DNA from 2 places in the Pseudomonas sp. RL_15y_Pfl2_60 genome. Region 2 is predicted to be linked to the other one. Evidence: predicted binding sites of a transcription regulator. Region 2 holds the regulator's gene; the other holds the start of a gene.
What was found. Region 2 encodes FliA, which starts transcription of late flagellar genes. Its sites were predicted from a motif close to CTAAAGTTTNNNNNNNNNNNGCCGNTAA; they were not measured.
Positions count from the first base shown of each region.

Region 1 (3,348 bases), on a different contig from region 2:
GCGACCAGAAAAAGCTCTTCCTTGATGTAGCCCACTAGCCGCCACAGGCTGACGCCACTCAAGCCAAGCGCTAGTGTCAATACGGCAAGGATATACAGCAGGCTGGCGGCGTAGGCGGTAGCGACGAATTTCGCCAGAGGAATGGTCGCGGCAGCGCCGTAAACACTGATGGTAAAGGCAATGGCGCCAAAGGCGGCCAGCGGGGCGAAGCGAATAATAAATCGCATTACCCGGAATACAAGGCCGACAGAATCATCAAGCATCTGCCTGAGTCTGATTCCCTTGTCACCTGAAAGGCCGAGCAAGAGCCCCGCCACCAAGGCGGCAAGCAGTACTTTGAAGATTATGCTGTGGCCGAATGCAGCAGCGAGCAATGTGGGTAAGTGTGAGACAGAGATAAGATCAGCCGTTGCCGCGGTGTGCGGGTTGCCCTGTTCGAGCATGGGCATATCCGCCCCGGGCTGTAGGAGCAAGGTAACCGACAAGCCACAGACCAAGGAGAGCAGTGACATTAGCTGCCAATAGCCAACTGTGCTCAGGCCCAGCTTCAGGCTCGTGCCGTATCCGCGCAAACCGGCCACGCTTGAGGCAATGAGCACGAACATCACAACCGGCGTGATCAAGCGCACCGCTGCAATAAACAGGTCACTGAAGGCTTTCATTTCGATTGCCAACGAGGGCTTCCAGACACCCAGCAGGCTGCCAAGCACTACCGCCAGCATCAACTGAGCAAGACCAGAACGAACAACTCTGAGCATCAGTAATTCTTAATTATTATTGGTTTAATCCCCTGCGCCGTCCGGGGTCTCACATCCTATCCCATCACCCGTGGATTCGGTATCGTGCAGCGCAGTTACTCACTCGACACATGGTGAACTCGTCATGGAATTGCGTCATCTTCGTTACTTCGTCATGGTCGCTGAGGAACAGCATTTCACCCGTGCCGCTGCGAGGCTGAACATGCAGCAACCGCCCTTGAGCCAACAGGTTCGCGCATTGGAGCAGGAGCTTGGGTTTGATCTTTTTGTGCGTCATCCCAAAGGCGTTGCTCTGACCGCAGGCGGTAAGGTTTTCCTGGGCGAAGCCAAAGATATTCTGCGCAGGGTAGAGCTTGGCTCACTCAAGGCCGCGCGAACGGCGCAGGGTATAGAAGGCACCTTGAGTGTTGGTTTCACCAGTTCGGCAGCTTCACATCCGTTGATTCCGCAGATTATCCGCAGTTACCGGGAACGCTATACGGGAGTTGATATCAGTCTGCATGAAGGCAACGCCAGCGAGCTGACCGAGAACGTCATGGCCGAGCATACCGACATCGGCATTCTTCGTGCGCCGGTCGCGCATCCCAAGTCCGCGCAATATCAGCGTTTGTTGAATGAAGAGCTGTTGCTGGCACTGCCATCAGGTCATCCGTTGCTCAAAGGGCAATCGCCCGCCAGTGAAATGAGTGTGTCGTTGGCCGATCTGGTGGATGAGCGCTTTATCCTGGTTCGCCGGCCTGGAGCTCCCGGCATGTACGCCAATCTTGTGCAGGCGTGTCGCAATGCCGGTTTTGAACCGACAATTGCCTTTGAGGTTGAGCGCATGCTGACCAATGTCAGCTTGGTGGCCGCGGGTGCAGGTATCTCAGTGGTGCCAGCCTCTATGCAGGGCTTTCATGAAGGCAGCGTTGTCTATTGCCGCATACGCGATGCCAAGCCCCGACTGACCGCGCCAATCACGCTGCTGTGCCGCAGCTTCAACCAGTCGCCACTTATCACCCATTTCATTGAGCTGGCCCAGCAGTTGAGCAGCCAATACCGCAAGCGCTCGGTACAGCACTCCAGTTGATCGGTGAGGCGCCAGCTTCTTGCTGCGTCCCGCAGTTTGCGGTGCCCAGACTATTGCGCCGAAACCGTAGTCAGGCCGTGCCCACCAGCTTTGACATCTGTGCGATAGCGCGGGCGCGTTTTCGCAAAAATAGCAGGCTAGAGCGCGTAGCTCGATCCAGAAGCCAATAATTATTGGCTGAATTAGATTACCCATAACTTTAGTATGGGTTTTGTGGGTTAGTGGGGCTCAAAGTAAAGTTTCCATTAGGGGTAACGATAGTTAGTTACCAACCTAGGAGGGTACTTTGATGATTTTAAGACAACTGAAATTGGCACCTCGCTCTATTATTTGTTTTGGCTTTTTTTGTCTGATAATCATGACTATAGGTCTGCTGTCGTTGTATCAGGCAGGAAAACTGAATGATTTCGAGACGTATGTGGAGACTAACGTCTTGAGCAGTATCAAAATCGTCAGTGAAATGGATCAAGAGTTCACGGGGATTCGAGCCAATAATGCACGCCTAAGGAACGCGCTAGAACCTAAAGAGCGTACCGCTAAGGCACTTAATGACATCAAGCAGGCACGGGTGCGGATAACCGGCCACATGGAGTCGCTGCTTCCATACATCATCACTCCAGAGGGACGTGAGGCGTACGCTGACTTTGTCAAAACGCGGGATGCTTACGTTATCACCCAGGATAGATACCTTGCGACCATTGCCCGCGGGGATCTAGAGGCTGCTGTTAAACAATCTAGCAGCGACATGCGAGTGGCGGCACAGCAGGTTCAAGCTGCCTTGGACGAGCTTGCTAGGGTCAATGATGAAAAAGCTGAGAGAGCAGGTATCGAGGCAGATGCAATTTACTTGCAGACCCAGATAGTGGTTTGGGTGTCGATCGCCATTGGTTTTGCTGCCACTATAATTCTTGCCCTGCTGTATACCCGAAGCCTGACAGTGCCCATTAGCTATTCATTGGCAATTGCTGAGCGTATCGCCGATAACGATTTGAGCCAGCAGATCATCGTTGAGGGCTCGGATGAAGCTGCGAAACTGATTGCGTCATTAGCCATCATGCAGACTAAGTTGCGTGATGCCCTGGCGATGATTGGCGATTCATCAACCCAGCTAGCCGCGACGTCTGAAGAAATGCATGCCGTCACCGAAGGTGCTGCGCAGACGATTCAGCGACAAAGTCATGAAATTGAGATGGCGGCTACCGCTGTGAATGAAATGAGCGCCGCGGTCGAGGAAGTCGCCAGCAATGCGTCCTCGACATCGCAGATGACTTCGCAGTCCAGCGAATCTGCAGCAGCAGGCAAGGCTCAGGTCGACGAAACAGTTAGCGCGATTAACCTTGTGGTTTCTAATGTCGAGGCCACTTCGAGCGAGGTGCAGTCGCTTGTGGTGATGGCGACCGACATCAGCAAGGTGCTCGATGTGATACGGGCCATTGCCGAGCAAACCAATCTACTGGCCCTGAACGCTGCAATTGAAGCGGCGAGAGCTGGTGAGGCAGGCCGGGGTTTTGCTGTGGTCGC
Region 1 is NZ_CAXAOE010000006.1:396,183-399,530, reverse strand. It holds gene AACY26_RS18245 (cation:dicarboxylate symporter family transporter) at 1-758, opposite strand, end outside; gene AACY26_RS18240 (LysR substrate-binding domain-containing protein) at 883-1,827, shown strand; gene AACY26_RS18235 (methyl-accepting chemotaxis protein) at 2,117-3,348, shown strand, end outside.
Region 1: the regulator FliA is predicted to act here: its motif matches at 2,061-2,088, upstream of AACY26_RS18235 (methyl-accepting chemotaxis protein).

Region 2 (3,348 bases):
TCTTCATCGGCGCCGAAGCTCATATGGACGTGCTCCTAAAATCCCAGACTGGACAACAGATCATCGACGTCATCCTGACTTGCAGCGACGTCATCAAGCTTATCGGCATGAATCTGCGGACCTTCACCCTGAGATGGATTTTTTTCTTGTTGTTTTTCTGCACGCAATGCTTCCTGGTCATGTTCGATGCCTGCATAGCGATCAACCTGAGTGGCCATGAGCATCAACTTGAGCAGATTGCTTTCAACTTCAGTGACCAGCTGGGTGACGCGCTTTATCACCTGGCCAGTCAAGTCTTGGTAGTCTTGCGCCAAGAGGATGTCGTTCAAGTGCCCTGACAACTTGCCACTGTCTCGTTCGCTGTTGACCAGGAACAACTCGACCCGCTTGGCCAGCTCACGAAAATCCTCGGCGCCCATCTCGCGGCGCATGAAACGCCCCCAATCGGCACTCAGGCTTTGCGCTTCGGTTCGGATATCATTAACCAGCGGCGCGCTTTGCTCGACCAGATCCATGGTGCGATTGGCCGCATCTTCGGTCATCGTCACCACGTAATTGAGGCGTTCGGTTGCGTCGGTAATCTGCGAGACTTCAGTCGCATGCGGTAGGCGCGGGTCAAGCTGGAAGTTGACTATTGCGCTGTGCAACTCGCGCGTCAGCTTGCCGACTTCGTGATAAAGACCACGGTCGCGCACTTTGTTCAGTTCATTGATAACCTGGACCGCATCACCAAAATTGCCGCGTTCAAGGCTTTCGAGCAATTGGTGGGCATTACTTTTCAGGGTCGATTCAAAGTCACCCACTTGGGAATCATCGTGTTCCATAACAACCTCAGCGCAGACATCAGCCGTTTACACGCTCAAATATCTTTTCTATTTTTTCTTTAAGCACTTGAGCAGTGAAGGGCTTCACCACGTAGCCATTCACACCGGCTTGCGCAGCCTCGATGATCTGGTCACGTTTGGCTTCAGCGGTCACCATAAGTACTGGCAGTTGTTTCAACCGTTCATCCGCACGCACTGCGCGCAACAACTCGATACCGGTCATTCCCGGCATGTTCCAGTCAGTCACCAGAAAATCGAAACTGCCGCTTTGCAGCATTGGCAGTGCGGTTGTGCCGTCATCGGCTTCAGCAGTGTTGGTAAACCCCAGGTCACGCAGGAGGTTTTTAATAATGCGGCGCATCGTTGAAAAGTCATCAACGATGAGGATTTTCATGTTCTTGTCCAAGTCGACCTCCGTACCTTCCCCAGTGCATTCAGCAGCCTGAATGCACCCTATAATCGTGAAACCGGCCTGGCTAGGCACATGCGTGCCTCGCTATACAAGGTTTTCAGTATCCAACTATTATCCGGCTCGCCACTCACCCAGGCGCGCGCGCAAACGTGCGGCGCATTGGCTGTGCAATTGACTTACCCGAGACTCACTCACGCCCAGCACTTCACCGATTTCCTTGAGGTTGAGTTCTTCGTCGTAATACAACGAAAGAACCAATTGCTCGCGCTCTGGCAAGTTGCCAATTGCATCGGCAAGTGCTTTTTGAAAGCGCTCTTCCTCAAACTCGCGTGAAGGCCCTGACTGACCGTTACTTACATCTTCATGCAGGCCGCTATTTTCTCCGTCCTCAAGCAGGTCGTCAAAACTGAATAGGCGGCTGCCCAAAGTGTCGCCAAGAATGCCGTAGTAATCTTCGAGACTCAATTGGAGTTCGGCCGCAACTTCGTGATCTTTAGCGTCACGACCTGTTTTTGCTTCAATTAATCGAATTGCATCACTGACCATGCGGCTATTGCGATGCACCGAACGCGGTGCCCAATCACCTTTGCGCACTTCATCGAGCATTGAGCCGCGGATACGAATACCGGCAAAAGTCTCAAAACTTGCACCTTTGGAGCCGTCGTATTTTTTTGAAGCTTCAAGCAAGCCGATCATCCCGGCTTGAATCAAATCATCGACCTGGACATTCGCGGGCAAGCGCGCCAAAAGGTGATAGGCAATCCGCTTGACCAGTGGCGCATACCGTTCAATCAGCTGATGTTGCAAGTCTTTACCTTGCGCTTTGCTATACATTCGAAGTCCAGACGCCGCTGTCATGCCGGCGTGTCAGTAGCAGGTTGTTGCACCAGACGCTCGACAAAAAACTCCAGATGCCCGCGCGGATTGGCAGGTAAAGGCCAGGTGCAGACCTTCTGGGCTATTGCTCGAAACGCCATGGAGCATTTTGAACGTGGAAATGCTTCAAAAACTGCACGTTGCTTCTGCACGGCTTTGCGTACCGACTCGTCATAAGGAACGGTGCCGACGTATTGCAGTGCAACATCGAGGAAACGGTCTGTGACCTTGCTCAGTTTAGCGAACAGGTTTCGCCCCTCTTGCGGGGTGTGCGCCATATTGGCCAGCACCCGGAAGCGATTCATGCCGTAATCGCGATTGAGCAGTTTGATCAGGGCGTAGGCATCGGTGATTGACGTTGGCTCATCACAAACCACCACCAGCACTTCTTGCGCCGCGCGAACGAAGCTGACAACCGAGTCGCCGATTCCGGCAGCGGTGTCGACAATCAACACGTCGATATTTTCACTGATGTCGCTAAACGCCTGGATCAAACCGGCATGCTGCATGGGTGATAACTGGACCATGCTTTGCGTGCCTGACGCAGCAGGCACAATGCGAATACCGCATGGCCCCTGGATAACCACGTCGCGCATGTCGCATTCGCCACTGATGACATCTGCCAGCGTACGCTTCGGTGTAAGCCCCAGCAGTACATCGATGTTCGCCAGCCCCAAGTCAGCATCCATCAGCATTACGCGCTTGCCTTCCTCGGCCAGCGCCATTGCCAGGTTGACGGATACGTTGGTTTTACCGACGCCGCCCTTACCACCAGTAACTGCAATTACTTGCACTGGGTGCATAGCCATTTAATTACGCTCCTTGTTCACGTTGGTCAGAAGCATCTTGTCCATTGAGCTTCGACTAAGATGAACACAACAAGCTTGCATGCAAGCTGTATCAAAGATCATGTGGTGACGCATCAACTCGCCTGTTTTGCCGGTTGCTGGTAAAGGCCCGCAAAGACTTCAGCCATGGTGTCTTCACAGGGTTCCTCTTGAGCTTGAAGGCCAACTGCGCGGCTGACCAACTGATGGCTGCGCGGCAGCTGTAAATCATCAGGAATGCGGGGGCCATCAGTCACGTAGGCAACTGGCAGGCGCTGACTCATCGCCAACCCCAGAACCTCACCCATACTTGCTGCTTCATCCAGTTTAGTCAGAATACAACCCATAAGCCCACAGCGCTTGTAACTATGATAAGCCGATTTCAGTACCTGATTCTGACTGGTCGCGG
Region 2 is NZ_CAXAOE010000002.1:792,476-795,823, forward strand. It holds gene AACY26_RS08800 (chemotaxis protein CheA) at 1-23, opposite strand, end outside; gene AACY26_RS08805 (protein phosphatase CheZ) at 36-824, opposite strand; gene AACY26_RS08810 (chemotaxis response regulator CheY) at 844-1,218, opposite strand; gene fliA (RNA polymerase sigma factor FliA) at 1,348-2,094, opposite strand; gene fleN (flagellar synthesis regulator FleN) at 2,091-2,921, opposite strand; gene flhF (flagellar biosynthesis protein FlhF) at 3,035-3,348, opposite strand, start outside.